DNA from 3 places in the Bacillus sp. DTU_2020_1000418_1_SI_GHA_SEK_038 genome. Region 1 is predicted to be linked to each of the others. Evidence: a T-box and tRNA genes for the amino acid it is inferred to sense, from the RefSeq annotation. Region 1 holds a T-box; the other regions hold tRNA genes.
The links. A T-box is a leader RNA that pairs with one kind of tRNA and senses whether it is charged. The one in region 1 lies ahead of RRV45_RS16400 (valine--tRNA ligase), so its partner is inferred to be a tRNA-Val.

Region 1 (7,078 bases):
TTGATGGCAATGAATATATTGACTATGTTTTATCTTGGGGCCCCCTGATACTCGGACATTCGAATGATCGAGTTGTGGAAGCAATTAAAAAGGTTGCTGAAATGGGAACTAGCTTCGGTGCACCGACTGTTCAAGAAAATGACTTAGCCAAGCTAGTCCAGGAGAGAGTACCTTCAATTGAGGTCGTCCGCATGGTCTCTTCAGGTACAGAAGCAACAATGAGTGCTTTAAGACTTGCACGCGGCTATACGGGGCGAAATAAAATTTTGAAATTTGAAGGCTGCTACCACGGGCATGGCGATTCCCTGCTTATTAAAGCGGGGTCTGGGGTCGCTACACTTGGACTTCCTGATAGCCCAGGTGTTCCAGAAAGTGTTGCGAAAAACACCATTACTGTCCCTTATAATGATTTAGAAAGTGTTAAATATGCATTTGAACAATTTGGTGAAGACATTGCCTGTATCATTGCAGAGCCTGTTGCTGGGAATATGGGAGTTGTTCCGCCGCTTCCAGGCTTCTTGGAAGGCTTGAGAGACATCACAAGTCAATATGGTGCCCTCTTAATCTTTGACGAGGTTATGACAGGCTTCCGTGTTGACTACCATTGTGCTCAAGGCTATTACAATGTTACACCAGATATTACTTGTCTAGGTAAAGTAATCGGCGGAGGACTACCAGTTGGTGCATATGGCGGAAAAGCGGAAATTATGGAGCAAATCGCACCGAGCGGTCCTATTTATCAGGCAGGAACTTTGTCTGGAAATCCATTAGCAATGACGGCTGGCTATGAAACATTGAGTCAGTTAACTCCAGATTCATATAAAGAATTCCAGCGTAAAGGGGATTTATTGGAAGCTGGCATAAAAGCGGCTGCGGAAAAATATGAAATCCCGCACACTTTTAATCGTGCTGGATCAATGATTGGTTTCTTCTTTACAAATGAAGATGTGATTAACTATGACAAAGCTAAATCATCAAACCTAGATTATTTTGCATCCTATTACCAAGAAATGGCTAATCAAGGAGTATTCCTTCCACCATCACAGTTTGAAGGCCTCTTCCTATCAACGGCACATAGTGATGAAGATATTGAAAAAACGCTGCAAGCAACAGAAATTGCATTTTCAAAGCTTAAAGGCTAAATACCTGACACTCATCTTTTTAGATGGGTGTTTTTTTATTAGTTTTTTGCCGAGCTGTGTTATTTTCAATCATAAAAAAATTATCATTCTCATAAAGTGTAAATGACATAGTGATTAAACGTAAAGGTTATGAAAGGAGGAGTCGCTTTGTCTCAAGGAAACCCATCGTGCTTACGATTTTCTTTAGAGGAATCTGTATGGTTTCAAAAAGGACAGGAAGTATCTGAATTAATTTCAATTTCACTTGATCCAGATATTCTTATTCAAGAAAATGATCAATATGTAACGATTCAAGGAGCACTCGAGCTATCTGGTGAATTTAAGCGGCACGAAACAGCAGAAATAGAATATGAGGATTCCTTTACAGCTCCGAAATTTATTCAAGTAGTCGAAGAAAGAGATGAAGGAGTATGTGAATTCACTCACTTCTTCCCGGTAGACATAACGATACCTAGAAATAGAATCGAAAGTGTTCATGATATTGATGTGTTAGTCGAATCTTTTGATTATGTTTTTCCCGAAAGAAGCTGTATGAAGTTAACTGCGAATCTTACTATTTCTGGTTTGTACGGGGAACAGCAGCATGCCCCTCCAAGAACAGAGACTGAGGATCAAGAGCCTGCTTATCATATAGAAGAGGCAACGCCTGAATTAAATTGGAATTTAAAAGCAGAGGAAGAATCAGCAGAGGAAAGAGAGACATTTGGAGAAAAGGAAAAAAATCCAATTTTTGTTCCATTTGAGGCTGAAGCAAAAAAACAGCCTGAAGAGGCAGTAAGAATTGAAGTAGTTCAGGAAGAGGCTGTTGCGGAAAAGATTGAAATACAGCCAGAAATCTCCTTCTCGGCCCAAAGAAGTGAACAACAACCTCCTTCTGCCGAAGAAATCTATTCGATGCCAAATGTGGAAGAAAGCCCGATGCAGGAAGTTGAGATGGAAAATCATCAAGAATCCAGCAGTGACGAATCCTCTGATCATGTAGCCAAAAAGGCTGCTGAAAAAGAGGAAGCTGCTGATAAAAAGAAGAAAAAGCCATCGAAAAAGAAAAGCATGTCTTTAACTGAATTTTTTGCCCGAAAGTCAGAGGATGATGTGGCTAAGCTTAAGGTATGCATCGTTCAGCTTGGTGATACGATCGATATCATTGCAGAAAGATATGAAATTCCTGTTCAACGGTTGCTTAGTGTGAATCATTTGGAAATTAGTCAAGATATATATGAGGGGCAGGTCCTTTATATCCCTGTAGCCGTTGCCCACAAATAATTTCTAAATAACAGGCTGGGCAGGTAAATACGAACCTGCTCAGTTTTTCTATTTGTCTAGCTCCAGCACATTGGCGTTTACGCTCCTCTATAAAGGCAGGTGATTCTTATGAATGAAAAGAATCGATTACGACAGGTTTCTCCAATTTTAAAGCATTATGCAATAGAACCGCATTTTGTTGAGGAAATGGGAAGGATTCAAAAAGTCTATTCCAATAAAGGAGTTTTTGCCTTAAAAAAAATCGACCCAAGACACGGGGGAGATTTTGTCAAGCAAATCCAAAGTCTATATCAAAAGGGCTATAACCGCATCGTACCTGTTTTTCCAACTCTAGATGGAAGGTACGCTGTATTACATGAAAATGAACTTTATTACCTCATGCCCTGGATGATGAATGAAGCAAATGAATTAAGCCATGAACGCCACCATCAGCTCTTTCGTGAACTAGCTAGACTCCATACTTTATCAGCAACTGAATTAAAGATTAGTAAAGAAGATAGAGCTGAGCATTTTGAAAAAACACTGTTAGAAAGGGAAAAGGAAAAGGAATTTTTGGAAGGATTTATGGAAGCCTGTGAACAGAGAGACTATTTGTCCCCCTTTGAATTAATGTTTGTCCTTTCCTATAACGAAATGAACCAGGCTTTAGATTTCTCAATTAGAAAACTTAAAGAGTGGTATGAAAAAACGAAGGATCATGAAAAAGCGAGAATTGTAACCGTTCATGGGAAAATTTCAACAGACCATTTTTTATATGATGAAAGAGGCTATGGCTACTTCTCAAACTTTGAACGTGCTAAGCAAGGATCACCTTTGCATGACTTGCTGCCGTTTTTGTCACGTACGTTGAAAACCTTTCCGAGGAGAGCAGAGGATTGTATTGAATGGATTTATACTTATTTGAAATACTTCCCATTAAAGGAGGATGAACTGCTGCTATTTCAAAGCTATTTTGCCCATCCAGGAGCGGTTATTCGTGCAGCTGAGAAATATTATAAAAATCCTTATAGCCATCATGAACGAAAGATTCTTTTGCACTATCAAAAGCAATATTGGCGAGTAAAAAATACGGAATACGTATTGTCGAGGATGGAAGAGATCGAGAGGCAAAAGCAGGAAGCAAAAGCACAGGCTGAGGCTGCTGCACAACAAGAAGGAGCCCAAAATTAAAAGGATTTTGGGCCCTATAATAACTCAAGACGAAAGGCAACAGCAATAAATATTAAAACAGCAAGGAATAGTACGTCAAAGGTAGTTGGAAATATAATAACACGTATTCCTTGAAAACAGCAAAATGGAATAATGAATTGGGAGCAGGCCCCTCTTATTGTTTTTAACCACGGCGGCAGTGTATAAGGATTATACCTTCTTCTCATTTACATGCCCCTTTCCAACATTTCTCATATCATACTATGTGTTATCCCCAATGATCGTGCTTTTTAATTTGGATTAATCTAAACTGTCAAATGGCAAATTGATCAAACTTGATGCACCAATGAAGTCCAATCGTATAATATATTGATAAATAGGGAATAATGATTGACGTCCATCCTATTTATTAGGTACTATATTGAATAAAGAAAAGTATAGGCGCTAGGCGCTAAATCTAGACAATTATAAATGAACAGCTACGACAGGGAAGAGTACGATGGCCATTTGCTTAAAGAGAGGAAAACTATTAGCTGAAAGGTTTTCTAAGCAGAACCGTTGGAAGGTCGCCCTTGAGCTTCTTTCATGAAAGAATGTATTTTCGAGTAGTGAAGGACGGGAAATCCGTTATCTAGTTAAGAGTCAATCAAATGTAGATTGCAGATGCTTTTTAAATAAAGCCGCATCCGCATTTCTATTTTCGGTTGAAAAAAAGGTGGTACCGCGAAGCAAACTCCATTCGTCCTTTTATGACGAGTGGGGTTTTTTGTTTTTTCAAGAGAATGAATGTATCAGAAAGGAATGTGTGTAATGGAAACAAAAGAATTAACTATGCCAACCAAATATGACCCTCAATCAATTGAACAGGGACGTTATGAATGGTGGCTTAAGGGGAAATTTTTCGAGGCTAAGGATGATGCGGATAAAGAGCCGTATACAATCGTTATTCCACCTCCAAACGTGACAGGAAGGCTTCATTTAGGTCACGCATGGGATACAACTCTTCAAGACATTTTAACGCGGATGAAGCGTATGCAGGGTTATGATGTCCTTTGGCTTCCAGGGATGGACCACGCTGGGATTGCTACACAGGCAAAAGTAGAGGAAAAGCTTCGCGGAGAAGGAAAAAGCCGCTATGATTTAGGCCGTGAAAAGTTTGTTGAAGAAACTTGGAAATGGAAAGAGGAATACGCCAGCCATATCCGCCAGCAATGGTCTAAGCTTGGACTTGGTTTAGATTATACCCGTGAGCGTTTTACACTTGATGAAGGCTTATCAAAGGCTGTTCGTGAAGTATTTGTTACATTGTATAATAAGGGGCTAATTTACCGGGGCGAATATATTATCAACTGGGACCCATCAACTAAGACGGCACTTTCTGACATCGAGGTAATCCATAAAGATATTCAGGGTGCGTTCTACCATATGAAATACCCGCTTACAGATGGCTCAGGACATATAGAAATTGCGACAACACGTCCAGAAACAATGTTAGGTGACACGGCAGTAGCTGTTCATCCTGAAGATGATCGTTATAAGCACTTAATTGGTAAAACAGTTAAGCTTCCGATTGTTGGACGTGAAATTCCAATTGTTGGTGATGATTATGTTGATATGGAATTTGGTTCAGGTGCAGTTAAGATTACACCAGCGCATGACCCGAATGACTTTGAAATTGGAAATCGCCATAATCTTGAACGAGTTCTTGTCATGAATGAAGATGGCACAATGAATGAAAGAGCGGGAAAATATAAGGATATGGACCGTTTCGAATGCCGTAAGCAAATTGTTAAGGATCTGCAAGAGCAAGGGGTACTTTTCAAAATTGAAGAACATATGCATTCAGTTGGCCACTCTGAGCGCAGCGGCGCCGTAGTAGAGCCTTATTTGTCAACACAGTGGTTCGTAAAAATGCAGCCATTAGCAGATGAGGCCATTGCCCTACAATCGAAGGAAGAAAAAGTTAACTTTGTTCCGGATCGATTTGAAAATACGTACCTTCGCTGGATGGAAAATATTCGTGACTGGTGCATTTCCCGTCAGCTTTGGTGGGGACATCGCATTCCAGCTTGGTATCATAAAGAAACTGGTGAAGTATATGTTGCACATGAGGCACCAGAAGATATCGAGAACTGGGAACAAGATAAGGACGTATTAGATACATGGTTTAGCTCTGCATTATGGCCATTCTCCACAATGGGCTGGCCGGATGTTGAATCCGCGGATTTCAAACGCTATTATCCAACTGCTTGTCTTGTTACAGGCTATGATATTATTTTCTTCTGGGTATCTCGTATGATTTTCCAAGGGCTTGAATTTACGGATCAAAGACCATTTAAAGATGTATTAATCCATGGTTTAGTTCGTGATGCTGAAGGACGCAAAATGAGTAAATCCCTCGGCAACGGAGTAGATCCAATGGATGTTATTGATAAGTACGGCGCAGATTCTCTTCGTTATTTCTTATCAACGGGAAGCTCACCAGGACATGATTTGCGTTTCAGCATGGAAAAGGTGGAAGCAACTTGGAACTTTGCGAACAAAATTTGGAATGCATCCCGTTTCGCCTTAATGAATATGGATGGACTGACATACGATGAAATCGATTTAACTGGTGAAAAATCAGTTGCAGATAAATGGATTTTAACTCGATTAAATGAAACGATCGAAACGGTAACAAGATTATCAGACCGCTACGAATTCGGAGAGGTTGGCCGCGTCCTATACAACTTTATCTGGGATGACTTCTGTGACTGGTATATTGAAATGGCGAAGCTTCCGCTTTACGGTGAAGACGAAGGAGCTAAGAAAACTACACGCTCGATTTTAGCTTATGTACTAGACAACACAATGCGTCTGCTGCATCCGTTCATGCCGTTTATCACGGAGGAAATTTGGCAAAACCTTCCTCACGCAGGAGAGTCAATTACAGTTGCCGAATGGCCTAAAGCAAATGCTGATTTCACAGACCATCAGGCGGCTGGCGAAATGAAGCTGCTAGTGGAAATCATTCGTTCCGTTCGTAACAGCCGTGCAGAAGTAAACACGCCAATGAGCAAGAAAATCAAAATGATTTTAAAGGCTAAAGACGAGACTGTTCTTCGTACTTTAGAAAATAACCGCGGTTACATTGAACGATTCTGTAACCCAGAAGAGTTAACTGTTGCAATTGAAGTAGATACACCAGACAAGGCAATGACTTCTATCGTTACAGGTGCCGAGATTAATCTTCCACTTGAAGGGTTAATCAATATCGAGGAAGAAGTCGTCCGTCTGCAGAAGGAATGGGAGAAGCTAGATAAAGAAGTAGAACGGGTTCAAAAGAAACTTAGCAATGAAGGCTTTATCAAAAAGGCTCCTGAAAAGGTAATTGAAGAAGAGAAGGCAAAAGAGCAGGATTACAGTGAAAAAAGAGCTGCTGTAGAAGCCCGCATTAAAGAATTAAAAGGGGAATAATTTTGATTGAAGGCGAATCCAATTGTTTGGGTTCGTCTTCCTCTTGATATTTGAGAATTGGTTTATAA
Region 2 (7,078 bases), 1.4 Mb from region 1:
CTTCTGCCTCATATTGATTAGGAAGACCAGATAAACTGATTGGAAGATTAGAGAATGTTTTATTCTCATCTGCTTCCGTCTCCTGATCTCCTTCTTGCTGATTTTCACTTGTTTGGATCGTAACCCTGATGACTTTAGGATTTACTTCATTAATTCCTTCAGAAATAATGACAGGCAGTGATAGTTCCGTGTCCTCATTGATTCGGCTAACATCCACTTCCACCCTTACACTATCCGTCCTATCTAACACATCCTGCGCACCAAATATCTTCGCCTCTTTTATATCAGTTGTGATGGAATCAATCTTAATGTTCTCTGGCGGACTTCCTTTTTCTATCACGTTAATTGGAACTGTTTTACTCAAGCTTTTCACTGGGATAATGACATCAACCATCTCATGTTCTAGCAACACATCAAGCTTATTCATATCTCGATCTAACACTTGAACCCGTGCTTCTCTTCGAACTGTCTCCCTTATGGCTCCCCTAATATTCACGGTTGCTTTCACATAGCTGATTTTGTCAATAACATCCTTAGCGCCTGTAATTTTTATACTCTTCGGCTCTGCTTCAGGAGGCTCCGAAATATAGCCTTCCTCTAATAAGGTCTTGTCAAATTCAACTTCCACTTTGAATTCCTTTGTTATCTTTTCCTGGATAGTGACATTTACATAGGCAGGGTCTATCGTTGCTTTCAGCTTGTCTGAAAGATTGCGAATCTCCAATGGAACGCGTTTTGTGCCAATTTCTGCATTTGCTAAGTCAACATATACTTCGAAATTACGTTGTGCTTTTGCGGGTTGCAGCAGATTTTTTGGACCCTGTAAGGTCACTTTGACTGTTTCTGGAACACCTCTCACAACAAGGTTGTCGGTATCGTAATAACTTTTAACCGGAATATCCGATAGAATTTCATAATCCTCACCGCTTGGTACATTAATGTTGGAAACTTCCTTTTGCGGATCGTAAACAGAAGTAAAGAGAAGCATGGCGAGAATTAATGAAGTAATCTTCATAAACCAGCGTGTACCAATTAGCTTGTCAATTAATTTATCCATTTTTCTTCGCCCTCCAATTCCAACGAGCGGAAGAAGCTTGTTTTACTCGGCTTTGTGTAATTAATTCTGTTGTTAGCATTTCCTTAAAGTCTTCAGATTGCAAATCACGGTATAATTCGCCATTTTTTGTAAGCGAAACACTGCCCGTCTCTTCTGAAACAACTACCGTTACACTATCTGTCACTTCACTAATCCCAAGTGCAGCCCTGTGCCTGGTCCCAAGCTCCTTCGAAATAAATGGACTTTCTGACAATGGGAGATAGCATGCAGCGGCAGCCACCTGATTTTTTTGTAAAATAACAGCCCCATCATGCAATGGTGTATTGGGGATAAAAATATTGATCAGTAATTCAGACGAAATTTTCGATTCTAGCTGAATGCCTGTTTCGATATAATCGCCCATTCCGGTTTCCCGTTCTATGGATATTAAAGCACCTATCCGGCGCTTTGCCATATAATCGACAGCCTTCACAATCGACTCTACCAATTTCTCCTGATCTTCCGATTCCTGATTACCCGTTCGAGAAAAGAATCGTCCCCGCCCTAGTTGTTCAAGGGCTCTTCTTAACTCCGGCTGGAAAATGATCGCAATCACTACAAATCCCCAAGTAAGTACTTGCTGCATCATCCACCCAAGTGTCTGGAGGTGGAAATTATCACTGATCACTTTTACAAGAAGAATAACGAAGATTCCTTTTACCAATTGAACGGCTTTCGTCCCTTTGACAATGACAATCAGTTTATAGATGACATACCAAACGAGGAGAATGTCAACAGTATTAGCTAATAATTTCAGTATAGAGAAATCTGAAAACGACATTATCCTTCCTCCAAATCTATATTAAAAGCCTTATTTATTCATTAACGTAGCTTTCATATTATACCATAAAGCAAGCAATACCACCCGTACTGCACACTGTTTACTTTCAAGATAAAACAACGGAATCCTGCCTAAAAGCAAGATTCCGTTTTGAAATTATCATTTGTTATTGAACCGTCTCAGGTTCGCTGCCTTCAAAGATGCTTACTACCTCTTTAGCTGTTTTCTTGATATGATACCACATCCAGTCAAAAACAGCATTCACCTCTTTTATTTCTCCAGTGACTTTCCCAGCCGATGCCAAATATTTCTCTCCGTTAATAACGGTCACATTTCCTTCAACTTGTCCTTCTATTTTTAATTTGCCATTTTTAACGATGACGTCACCCTTGACTACTTCTCCTTCAGGCACAATGACTGTGTCATTTTGTACAACAAGATTGGGCTGTCTCGACACAGAAAATTGATGATCCTGTTCCCATGAGGATATGATGCTTCCCATCATGAGTACGAGGAATAGAGACGCAGCTGTTACTAATGGATGCTGTCTAATCCATCGCTGGAAGCCGACCTTTCGCTTCTCCTTAGGCAATTTGGCCATCACATTTGCGGTAAAATCGGATGGCGCTTGTATATGTGAAGTGCTTCTGACTAGTGCAATGGTCTTACGTAATTCATGGAAATGCGTCTGGCAGTCCTTACAGCTTTGCAAGTGTTCTCTTAGCTCTGCTTCATGTTCGGCTGAGATCTCTTCATCTAAATATTCATGCATATAAAGAATCACTTCTGATGGACACTTCAAAGTTCTCACCCTCTTCATAATCAAATTCGCCCTGGCGTATTTGCACCCAGATTTACCTGAGCTAGCTCGATAAACTCCTTTAAAAAATTGAAAGGCTCGCCGGAGGCTTAACTTTATTCAGCCAGGGTTTGAACCCCTGCTGAATTGGATACTCATTTGCATCAAATTCACCACCTAAAGAGGTGGAAGATTACTGAATAAAGTTATACGTATCGTAATTGGGTTCTTAATGCTTCTCTTCCCCGATGAATTCGTGTTTTAACCGTACCTAATGGCAAATCCAATATCTTGCTTATTTCATTTAAGGAAAGCTCTTCAATATATTTAAGAACAATCACTGTACGGTATTTTTCTGGGAGCTTGGATATTTCCCTTTGAATCGTCTCTTGCAGCTCTAGACTTTCGAGGTCCTCCTCAGGAAGACTCGTATCAGAGGCGATTTGTGAATACATCGTTAACCCGTCAGTCCCTGCAACCTCTGCATCTAAATAATAATCGGGTTTCTTCTTTCGAATCCGATCAATGCATAGGTTCGTGGCAATTCGATAAAGCCATGAAGAGAATTTCAAATTTATATTAAAACTATGAATGTTCACGTAAGCTCTTAAAAAAGCCTCCTGTGCGATGTCCTCTGCTTCATGTCTATTTCCCAGCATTCTGTAGCAAATCATATAAACCTTTTCTTTATAGATTTCTACTATTTCTGCGTAGGCATCCTGATCCCCTTTTAATACCTGCTTAATCCTTTTCTTTACGATTGTCTCCATTTTTCTTTTACCTCCGCTCTAGTGCGGCTAATCGATATTACGATCGATAGCGGAAAAGGTTTCATTTTTTTTAAAAAATACTAACCATATCTATATTAACAAATTTTTACTGCTGTGGTTTAATAATTTTATTTTACGGGGATTATAGTAAGAAAAGTTGCCAAAAGGTGTACATGCTTAGGCATTTCTATTATTTAACAGATAATCCTAAGCTCCCAATAAGCAAAAAAGGGGTGGTCTCATGTGTGTGAATGTAAACTATTAAAGGATATAGAAGATTGCAGGAGAGAAATGATTAATTTAGCATCCTCCTCACCTCTGTCTAGCCAACGAGTAGTAGACATGAGCACAGAATTAGATAGGCTGCTCAATTTATACTACACCCAGATTAAAAATAATTAGGCAGGGCTATTTTGAGCCACTGCCTGTTTCTCTATTATAGAAGCTTTTCGCCAAATAATGAACCCATTAATGCAACAGCAACTGATGCTGTTTTATTTTTTTCATCTAAGATAGGATTTACTTCCACAAATTCAGCTGAGGTTATTAATCGGGCTTCGGCTAGCATCTCCATAGCTAAGTGACTTTCCCGATAGCTAATACCGCCAATAACCGGAGTTCCTACTCCTGGTGCATCATGGGGATCTAAGCCATCCAAATCAAGAGACAGATGGACCCCATCCGTTTTTCCCTTCAAATAGCTAATCGTTTCTTCCATAACCTTCGTCATTCCCAAACGGTCGATTTCATGCATCGTGTACACTTTAATACCCAGCTTTTTTATTAGTTCCCTTTCGCCCTCATCTAAAGCACGAGCTCCGATTATAACAATATTCTCAGGCCTTACTTTCGGAGCATAGCCACCCACATTGGTAAGCAATGGATGACCCATGCCTAAACTAACAGCAAGCGGCATCCCATGGATATTTCCTGAAGGGGAAGTCTCGGCCGTATTTAAATCCCCGTGAGCATCATACCAAATAACGCCTAAATTTTTATAATGCTTTGCGACCCCAGCCAACGTGCCAATCGCAATACTATGATCTCCTCCAAGCACAAGTGGAAATGCTTGATCCTCAATGGCTTGATCCACCTCTTTAGCGAGCAATTCCGTTTTTTCCGCAATTAAATTTAAATTACGCAGGTTGGAGACCGGATCCACCTCTACTTCTGGTCTGCCTATGGCAATATCCCCCTTGTCATGAACTTCATCAAACAATGCTTTTAATCGTTCATTCACACCTGCATATCGAATGGCACTTGGCCCCATATCTACTCCACGTCTCGCTTGACCCAAATCCATAGGCATCCCAATAATCGCCAACTTTTTCATAAAAAAGCCCTCCCCTTAAGCCAATAATTCATTTTCTACTTTTATTTTAACCCCATTCAAGGAAATGACTCAACTCGACAAAAGTCTGTATATATATGCGGAATTAACCTAATTTTTTTACTTTTTGGACCGTTTATATTCAGCAGCATGCTTTGTTGTGGTTTTAGGAGTGGTTCTTTAGAGGAAGGGGGGCATCATAAACACTTTATGAGGGGCTTTCTCTCTGTTTTTCTGGTCGGACGGGAATCAGAACCTCTTTTTGGTGACCGGTCCACCTACTTTTTAGGCTGGATAGGCATCATTACCTTTTCTTGATTGCCCGGCACCTTTAATATTTCGGATAAAAAGGGTTCATCAAAAAAAATGAAAGAAGACCTTTAGGAATTATCTTCCTAAAGGTCTTCTTTCATTTACTTAAGTGAGCCATGAAGGACTCGAACCTTCGACCCTCTGATTAAAAGTCAGATGCTCTACCGACTGAGCTAATGGCTCGTAATGTAATGTTGTTTCTTGAATTTTGATTGTAGTCGGAAATTGCTTCAAAGTCCTTCGGTCTTTGTCGCAAGTTTTTTTAAAAACTATTCAACGATGTAAAGCTTCATAGCTGTTTTTAAAAAAACTGGCTGGGCTAGCTGGATTCGAACCAACGCATGTCGCAGTCAAAGTGCGATGCCTTACCGCTTGGCTATAGCCCATTGTAAACTACATAATTTACAAAATAAAAAGGACTAGTTATAACATGTCCATTTTTAATATTTTTATTAAAAATAAATGGTGGTGGGGGACGGATTCGAACCGCCGAACCCAAAGGGAGCGGATTTACAGTCCGCCGCGTTTAGCCACTTCGCTACCCCACCAAATTATAAGATGCCGGCCAGAGGACTCGAACCCCCAACCTACTGATTACAAGTCAGTTGCTCTACCAATTGAGCTAGGCCGGCATAATTAAATAATCATTTCTAATTTAGTTGCTGCTGATAACTGTGATCCAAAGCCCTATGGTCTTTGTCGCAGATTTTAAAAGTTTGCCATTCGAGGTAAAAAAGCTTCGTTGCTGTAAGCTTTTATAATCCTCTACCAATTGAGATAGGCCGGCATATATGGTGGAGGATGACGGGATCGAACCGCCGACCCTCTGCTTGTAAGGCAGATGCTCTCCCAGCTGAGCTAATCCTCCGAAATGGTGACCCATACGGGATTCGAACCCGTGTTACCGCCGTGAAAGGGCGGTGTCTTAACCGCTTGACCAATGGGCCATATAATATTATTAAGGTAAGCTTCCAAGCGGGTTCGAACCGCTGACCTCTTCCTTACCATGGAAGTGCTCTACCTGCTGAGCTATGGAAGCATCACAACTACCTGCTCATTTAAATCATCAAAAAAATGGCTCCGCAGGTAGGATTCGAACCTACGACCGTTCGGTTAACAGCCGAATGCTCTACCACTGAGCTACTGCGGAATAGTAAAAAATTAAGGCCTAGCGACGTCCTACTCTCACAAGGGGACAGCCCCTAACTACCATCGGCGCTGAAAAGCTTAACTTCCGTGTTCGGGATGGGAACGGGTGTGACCTTTTCGCTATCGCCACTAGACCTATTTTATTGAGGTTTGTTCCCTCAAAACTAGATAATGCTGAAGAAGTTATTCGAGTAATCATACTAAATGTGGTTAAGTCCTCGACCGATTAGTATTTGTCAGCTCCACGTGTCGCCACGCTTCCACCTCAAACCTATCAACCTGATCATCTTTCAGGGGTCTTACTAGCTTGACGCTATGGGAAATCTCATCTCGAGGGGGGCTTCATGCTTAGATGCTTTCAGCACTTATCCCGTCCGCACATAGCTACCCAGCTATGCCTTTGGCAAGACAACTGGTACACCAGCGGTGCGTCCATCCCGGTCCTCTCGTACTAAGGACAGCTCCTCTCAAATTTCCTGCGCCCACGACGGATAGGGACCGAACTGTCTCACGACGTTCTGAACCCAGCTCGCGTACCGCTTTAATGGGCGAACAGCCCAACCCTTGGGACCGACTACAGCCCCAGGATGCGATGAGCCGACATCGAGGTGCCAAACCTCCCCGTCGATGTGGACTCTTGGGGGAGATAAGCCTGTTATCCCCGGGGTAGCTTTTATCCGTTGAGCGATGGCCCTTCCATGCGGAACCACCGGATCACTAAGCCCGACTTTCGTCCCTGCTCGACTTGTAGGTCTCGCAGTCAAGCTCCCTTATGCCTTTACACTCTTCGAATGATTTCCAACCATTCTGAGGGAACCTTTGGGCGCCTCCGTTACTCTTT
Region 3 (7,078 bases), 1.3 Mb from region 1:
CCCTCATCGGGTTACCGAATTCAGACAAACTCCGAATGCCAAAGATTTATCCATGGGAGTCAGACTGCGAGTGATAAGATCCGTAGTCAAGAGGGAAACAGCCCAGACCACCAGTTAAGGTCCCAAAGTATACGTTAAGTGGAAAAGGATGTGGAGTTGCTTAGACAACCAGGATGTTGGCTTAGAAGCAGCCACCATTTAAAGAGTGCGTAATAGCTCACTGGTCGAGTGACTCTGCGCCGAAAATGTACCGGGGCTAAACGTATCACCGAAGCTGTGGATGGACATCTGCGATGTCCGTGGTAGGAGAGCGTTCTAAGGGCGTTGAAGCTAGACCGTAAGGACTGGTGGAGCGCTTAGAAGTGAGAATGCCGGTATGAGTAGCGAAAGATGGGTGAGAATCCCATCCACCGAATGCCTAAGGTTTCCTGAGGAAGGCTCGTCCGCTCAGGGTTAGTCGGGACCTAAGCCGAGGCTGAAAAGCGTAGGCGATGGACAACAGGTTGATATTCCTGTACCACCTCTTTACCGTTTGAGCAATGGGGGGACGCAGGAGGATAGGGTAAGCGCGCTGCTGGAATAGCGCGTCTAAGCAGTTAGAGTGCAAGCGAGGCAAATCCCGCTTGCGTTAAGCTTGAGCTGTGATAGCGAGGGAAATATAGTACCGAAGTTCCTGAATCCACACTGCCAAGAAAAGCCTCTAGCGAGGGAAAAGGTGCCCGTACCGCAAACCGACACAGGTAGGCGAGGAGAGAATCCTAAGGTGAGCGAGAGAACTCTCGTTAAGGAACTCGGCAAAATCACCCCGTAACTTAGGGAGAAGGGGTGCTCATTTGGGTGAATAGCCCGGATGAGCCGCAGTGAATAGGCCCAGGCGACTGTTTAGCAAAAACACAGGTCTCTGCGAAGCCGCAAGGCGAAGTATAGGGGCTGACGCCTGCCCGGTGCTGGAAGGTTAAGAGGAGGGGTTAGCGCAAGCGAAGCTCTGAATTGAAGCCCCAGTAAACGGCGGCCGTAACTATAACGGTCCTAAGGTAGCGAAATTCCTTGTCAGGTAAGTTCTGACCCGCACGAAAGGCGTAACGATCTGGGCACTGTCTCAACGAGAGACTCGGTGAAATTATAGTACCTGTGAAGATGCAGGTTACCCGCGACAGGACGGAAAGACCCCGTGGAGCTTTACTGTAGCCTGATATTGAATTTCGGTACAGCTTGTACAGGATAGGTAGGAGCCTTGGAAGCCGGAGCGCCAGCTTCGGTGGAGGCATTGGTGGGATACTACCCTGGCTGTATTGAAATTCTAACCCGCGCCCCTGATCGGGGCGGGAGACAGTGTCAGGTGGGCAGTTTGACTGGGGCGGTCGCCTCCTAAAGAGTAACGGAGGCGCCCAAAGGTTCCCTCAGAATGGTTGGAAATCATTCGAAGAGTGTAAAGGCATAAGGGAGCTTGACTGCGAGACCTACAAGTCGAGCAGGGACGAAAGTCGGGCTTAGTGATCCGGTGGTTCCGCATGGAAGGGCCATCGCTCAACGGATAAAAGCTACCCCGGGGATAACAGGCTTATCTCCCCCAAGAGTCCACATCGACGGGGAGGTTTGGCACCTCGATGTCGGCTCATCGCATCCTGGGGCTGTAGTCGGTCCCAAGGGTTGGGCTGTTCGCCCATTAAAGCGGTACGCGAGCTGGGTTCAGAACGTCGTGAGACAGTTCGGTCCCTATCCGTCGTGGGCGCAGGAAATTTGAGAGGAGCTGTCCTTAGTACGAGAGGACCGGGATGGACGCACCGCTGGTGTACCAGTTGTCTTGCCAAAGGCATAGCTGGGTAGCTATGTGCGGACGGGATAAGTGCTGAAAGCATCTAAGCATGAAGCCCCCCTCGAGATGAGATTTCCCATAGCGTCAAGCTAGTAAGACCCCTGAAAGATGATCAGGTTGATAGGTTTGAGGTGGAAGCGTGGCGACACGTGGAGCTGACAAATACTAATCGGTCGAGGACTTAACCACATTTAGTATGATTACTCGAATAACTTCTTCAGCATTATCTAGTTTTGAGGGAACAAACCTCAATAAAATAGGTCTAGTGGCGATAGCGAAAAGGTCACACCCGTTCCCATCCCGAACACGGAAGTTAAGCTTTTCAGCGCCGATGGTAGTTAGGGGCTGTCCCCTTGTGAGAGTAGGACGCCGCTAGGCTTTAATAAATGGAGGATTAGCTCAGCTGGGAGAGCATCTGCCTTACAAGCAGAGGGTCGGCGGTTCGATCCCGTCATCCTCCACCATGATTATGCCGGCCTAGCTCAATTGGTAGAGGATTTTAAAAGCTTGCAACAACGAAGCTTTACCCCTCGAATGGCAAACTTTTAAAATCTGCGGCAAAGACCGCAGGGCTTTGGAGCACATTTATTAGCAGTAACTAAATTAGAGCTAAATATTATATATGCCGGCCTAGCTCAATTGGTAGAGCAACTGACTTGTAATCAGTAGGTTGGGGGTTCGAGTCCTCTGGCCGGCACTGTTTTTGAAACTTATACGAGCCATTAGCTCAGTCGGTAGAGCATCTGACTTTTAATCAGAGGGTCGAAGGTTCGAGTCCTTCATGGCTCACCATTTATATATGCGGGTGTGGCGGAATTGGCAGACGCACCAGACTTAGGATCTGGCGCCGCGAGGCGTGGGGGTTCGACTCCCTTCACCCGCATTCATAAAGATAAGCGGAAGTAGTTCAGTGGTAGAACACCACCTTGCCAAGGTGGGGGTCGCGGGTTCGAATCCCGTCTTCCGCTCCAAAAAAATGCCGGGGTGGCGGAACTGGCAGACGCACAGGACTTAAAATCCTGCGGTAGGTGACTACCGTACCGGTTCGATTCCGGTCCTCGGCACCATTTAAATTAAAGAATGCGCCCGTAGCTCAATTGGATAGAGCGTCTGACTACGGATCAGAAGGTTATGGGTTCGACTCCTTTCGGGCGCGCCATTTTCGGGAAGTAGCTCAGCTTGGTAGAGCACTTGGTTTGGGACCAAGGGGTCGCAGGTTCGAATCCTGTCTTCCCGACCATTATTTTTGGGGCCTTAGCTCAGCTGGGAGAGCGCCTGCCTTGCACGCAGGAGGTCAGCGGTTCGATCCCGCTAGGCTCCACCAAAAAGATTCAAAAAAGTTATTGACACCGTTTAAAAAACGTAGTATTATTGAAAAGTCGCCTTAAGCGACAAGATAGTTCTTTGAAAACTGAACGAACAAAAACGTCAACGTTTAACTTTTAGTCTTTTTTTAAAAAGACATTTATGAGCTAATCAACTCACAATTTATTGGAGAGTTTGATCCTGGCTCAGGACGAACGCTGGCGGCGTGCCTAATACATGCAAGTCGAGCGAACTTGCGGGAGCTTGCTCCCAAAAGTTAGCGGCGGACGGGTGAGTAACACGTGGGCAACCTGCCTGTAAGACTGGGATAACTTCGGGAAACCGGAGCTAATACCGGATAATTCTTTTCTACTCATGTAGGAAAGCTGAAAGATGGCTTCGGCTATCACTTACAGATGGGCCCGCGGCGCATTAGCTAGTTGGTGAGGTAATGGCTCACCAAGGCAACGATGCGTAGCCGACCTGAGAGGGTGATCGGCCACACTGGGACTGAGACACGGCCCAGACTCCTACGGGAGGCAGCAGTAGGGAATCTTCCGCAATGGACGAAAGTCTGACGGAGCAACGCCGCGTGAGTGATGAAGGTTTTCGGATCGTAAAACTCTGTTGTTAGGGAAGAACAAGTACCGGAGTAACTGCCGGTACCTTGACGGTACCTAACCAGAAAGCCACGGCTAACTACGTGCCAGCAGCCGCGGTAATACGTAGGTGGCAAGCGTTGTCCGGAATTATTGGGCGTAAAGCGCGCGCAGGCGGTCCTTTAAGTCTGATGTGAAAGCCCACGGCTCAACCGTGGAGGGTCATTGGAAACTGGGGGACTTGAGTGCAGAAGAGGAGAGTGGAATTCCACGTGTAGCGGTGAAATGCGTAGAGATGTGGAGGAACACCAGTGGCGAAGGCGACTCTCTGGTCTGTAACTGACGCTGAGGCGCGAAAGCGTGGGGAGCGAACAGGATTAGATACCCTGGTAGTCCACGCCGTAAACGATGAGTGCTAAGTGTTAGAGGGTTTCCGCCCTTTAGTGCTGCAGCAAACGCATTAAGCACTCCGCCTGGGGAGTACGGCCGCAAGGCTGAAACTCAAAGGAATTGACGGGGGCCCGCACAAGCGGTGGAGCATGTGGTTTAATTCGAAGCAACGCGAAGAACCTTACCAGGTCTTGACATCCTCTGACAATCCTAGAGATAGGACTTTCCCCTTCGGGGGACAGAGTGACAGGTGGTGCATGGTTGTCGTCAGCTCGTGTCGTGAGATGTTGGGTTAAGTCCCGCAACGAGCGCAACCCTTGATCTTAGTTGCCAGCATTCAGTTGGGCACTCTAAGGTGACTGCCGGTGACAAACCGGAGGAAGGTGGGGATGACGTCAAATCATCATGCCCCTTATGACCTGGGCTACACACGTGCTACAATGGATGGTACAAAGGGCTGCAAGACCGCGAGGTTTAGCCAATCCCATAAAACCATTCTCAGTTCGGATTGCAGGCTGCAACTCGCCTGCATGAAGCCGGAATCGCTAGTAATCGCGGATCAGCATGCCGCGGTGAATACGTTCCCGGGCCTTGTACACACCGCCCGTCACACCACGAGAGTTTGTAACACCCGAAGTCGGTGGGGTAACCTTTTGGAGCCAGCCGCCTAAGGTGGGACAGATGATTGGGGTGAAGTCGTAACAAGGTAGCCGTATCGGAAGGTGCGGCTGGATCACCTCCTTTCTAAGGAAGATTTGAAGTACTTGATACTTCAATAAAAGACGTTACTTGTTCGTTCAGTTTTGAGGGAATTATCTCTCAAAACACTATGTAAATTAGTGTTTTTTGTTCCTTGAAAACTAGATAATGATTATGAAGAAGCAATAACCGAGTAATCGCCATTTTAGTTATTCTCTCTATTTAATATAGAGTTAAAAACAACCAATCACGAGAATAGAAATTAATCTATTCACAAATCGTGAGGGAAATGAGAAGCAAGCAGATCAAGGAAGCGACCGAGCGAGCACCGGAACGTACGCAGTTGATACGTGAGGAGCACAGCGAGAGAGCTGACGCAGAGATGCGCCGCTTATCATTTGCCGAACAGGTTAAGTTAATAAGGGCGCACGGTGAATGCCTTGGCACTAGGAGCCGATGAAGGACGGGACTAACACCGATATGCTTCGGGGAGCTGTAAGTAAGCTTTGATCCGGAGATTTCCGAATGGGGGAACCCACTGTTCGTAATGGAACAGTATCTTTACCTGAATACATAGGGTATTGAAGGCAGACCCGGGGAACTGAAACATCTAAGTACCCGGAGGAAGAGAAAGCAAACGCGATTCCCTGAGTAGCGGCGAGCGAAACGGGATTAGCCCAAACCAAGAGGCTTGCCTCTTGGGGTTGTAGGACACTCTATACGGAGTTACAAAGGAACGAGGTAAATGAACAGGTCTGGAAAGGCCGGCCAGAGAAGGTAAAAGCCCTGTAGTTGAAACTTCGTTCCCTCCAGAGTGGATCCTGAGTACGGCGGGACACGTGAAATCCCGTCGGAAGCAGGGAGGACCATCTCCCAAGGCTAAATACTCCCTAGTGACCGATAGTGAACCAGTACCGTGAGGGAAAGGTGAAAAGCACCCCGGAAGGGGAGTGAAATAGTTCCTGAAACCGTGTGCCTACAAGTAGTCAGAGCCCTTTAACGGGTGATGGCGTGCCTTTTGTAGAATGAACCGGCGAGTTACGATTACATGCAAGGTTAAGTTGAATAGACGGAGCCGCAGCGAAAGCGAGTCTGAATAGGGCGTATGAGTATGTGGTCGTAGACCCGAAACCAGGTGACCTACCCATGTCCAGGTTGAAGTCCAGGTAACACTGGATGGAGGACCGAACCCACGCACGTTGAAAAGTGCGGGGATGAGGTGTGGGTAGCGGAGAAATTCCAATCGAACTTGGAGATAGCTGGTTCTCTCCGAAATAGCTTTAGGGCTAGCCTCATGTTGTTAGAATCTTGGAGGTAGAGCACTGTTTGGACTAGGGGCCCTCATCGGGTTACCGAATTCAGACAAACTCCGAATGCCAAAGATTTATCCATGGGAGTCAGACTGCGAGTGATAAGATCCGTAGTCAAGAGGGAAACAGCCCAGACCACCAGTTAAGGTCCCAAAGTATACGTTAAGTGGAAAAGGATGTGGAGTTGCTTAGACAACCAGGATGTTGGCTTAGAAGCAGCCACCATTTAAAGAGTGCGTAATAGCTCACTGGTCGAGTGACTCTGCGCCGAAAATGTACCGGGGCTAAACGTATCACCGAAGCTGTGGATGGACATCTGCGATGTCCGTGGTAGGAGAGCGTTCTAAGGGCGTTGAAGCTAGACCGTAAGGACTGGTGGAGCGCTTAGAAGTGAGAATGCCGGTATGAGTAGCGAAAGATGGGTGAGAATCCCATCCACCGAATGCCTAAGGTTTCCTGAGGAAGGCTCGTCCGCTCAGGGTTAGTCGGGACCTAAGCCGAGGCTGAAAAGCGTAGGCGATGGACAACAGGTTGATATTCCTGTACCACCTCTTTACCGTTTGAGCAATGGGGGGACGCAGGAGGATAGGGTAAGCGCGCTGCTGGAATAGCGCGTCTAAGCAGTTAGAGTGCAAGCGAGGCAAATCCCGCTTGCGTTAAGCTTGAGCTGTGATAGCGAGGGAAATATAGTACCGAAGTTCCTGAATCCACACTGCCAAGAAAAGCCTCTAGCGAGGGAAAAGGTGCCCGTACCGCAAACCGACACAGGTAGGCGAGGAGAGAATCCTAAGGTGAGCGAGAGAACTCTCGTTAAGGAACTCGGCAAAATCACCCCGTAACTTAGGGAGAAGGGGTGCTCATTTGGGTGAATAGCCCGGATGAGCCGCAGTGAATAGGCCCAGGCGACTGTTTAGCAAAAACACAGGTCTCTGCGAAGCCGCAAGGCGAAGTATAGGGGC

Region 2: it encodes a tRNA-Val, which carries the amino acid that the T-box ahead of RRV45_RS16400 (valine--tRNA ligase) is inferred to sense. The anticodon was not compared.
Region 3: it encodes a tRNA-Val, which carries the amino acid that the T-box ahead of RRV45_RS16400 (valine--tRNA ligase) is inferred to sense. The anticodon was not compared.

Annotation. Positions count from the first base shown of each region.
Region 1 is NZ_CP135435.1:3,267,025-3,274,102, reverse strand. Features, by position in the region: gene hemL (glutamate-1-semialdehyde 2,1-aminomutase) at 1-1,142, shown strand, start outside; gene spoVID (stage VI sporulation protein D) at 1,290-2,405, shown strand; gene ysxE (spore coat protein YsxE) at 2,514-3,575, shown strand; gene RRV45_RS16405 (hypothetical protein) at 3,590-3,781, opposite strand; T-box leader at 4,027-4,304, shown strand; gene RRV45_RS16400 (valine--tRNA ligase) at 4,365-7,010, shown strand.
Region 2 is NZ_CP135435.1:169,133-176,210, reverse strand. Features, by position in the region: gene RRV45_RS00985 (CdaR family protein) at 1-1,057, opposite strand, end outside; gene cdaA (diadenylate cyclase CdaA) at 1,050-1,877, opposite strand; gene RRV45_RS00975 (anti-sigma factor) at 2,044-2,679, opposite strand; gene sigW (RNA polymerase sigma factor SigW) at 2,883-3,446, opposite strand; gene RRV45_RS00965 (aspartyl-phosphate phosphatase Spo0E family protein) at 3,690-3,848, shown strand; gene rocF (arginase) at 3,883-4,779, opposite strand; tRNA gene RRV45_RS00955 (tRNA-Lys) at 5,199-5,271, opposite strand; tRNA gene RRV45_RS00950 (tRNA-Gln) at 5,400-5,474, opposite strand; tRNA gene RRV45_RS00945 (tRNA-Tyr) at 5,552-5,636, opposite strand; tRNA gene RRV45_RS00940 (tRNA-Thr) at 5,648-5,720, opposite strand; tRNA gene RRV45_RS00935 (tRNA-Val) at 5,881-5,956, opposite strand; tRNA gene RRV45_RS00930 (tRNA-Glu) at 5,961-6,035, opposite strand; tRNA gene RRV45_RS00925 (tRNA-Thr) at 6,055-6,127, opposite strand; tRNA gene RRV45_RS00920 (tRNA-Asn) at 6,164-6,238, opposite strand; rRNA gene rrf (5S ribosomal RNA) at 6,255-6,371, opposite strand; rRNA gene RRV45_RS00910 (23S ribosomal RNA) at 6,444-7,078, opposite strand, start outside.
Region 3 is NZ_CP135435.1:94,433-101,510, forward strand. Features, by position in the region: rRNA gene RRV45_RS00455 (23S ribosomal RNA) at 1-2,005, shown strand, start outside; rRNA gene rrf (5S ribosomal RNA) at 2,078-2,194, shown strand; tRNA gene RRV45_RS00465 (tRNA-Val) at 2,205-2,280, shown strand; tRNA gene RRV45_RS00470 (tRNA-Thr) at 2,441-2,513, shown strand; tRNA gene RRV45_RS00475 (tRNA-Lys) at 2,533-2,608, shown strand; tRNA gene RRV45_RS00480 (tRNA-Leu) at 2,618-2,699, shown strand; tRNA gene RRV45_RS00485 (tRNA-Gly) at 2,713-2,787, shown strand; tRNA gene RRV45_RS00490 (tRNA-Leu) at 2,795-2,883, shown strand; tRNA gene RRV45_RS00495 (tRNA-Arg) at 2,899-2,975, shown strand; tRNA gene RRV45_RS00500 (tRNA-Pro) at 2,980-3,056, shown strand; tRNA gene RRV45_RS00505 (tRNA-Ala) at 3,065-3,140, shown strand; rRNA gene RRV45_RS00510 (16S ribosomal RNA) at 3,305-4,854, shown strand; rRNA gene RRV45_RS00515 (23S ribosomal RNA) at 5,218-7,078, shown strand, end outside.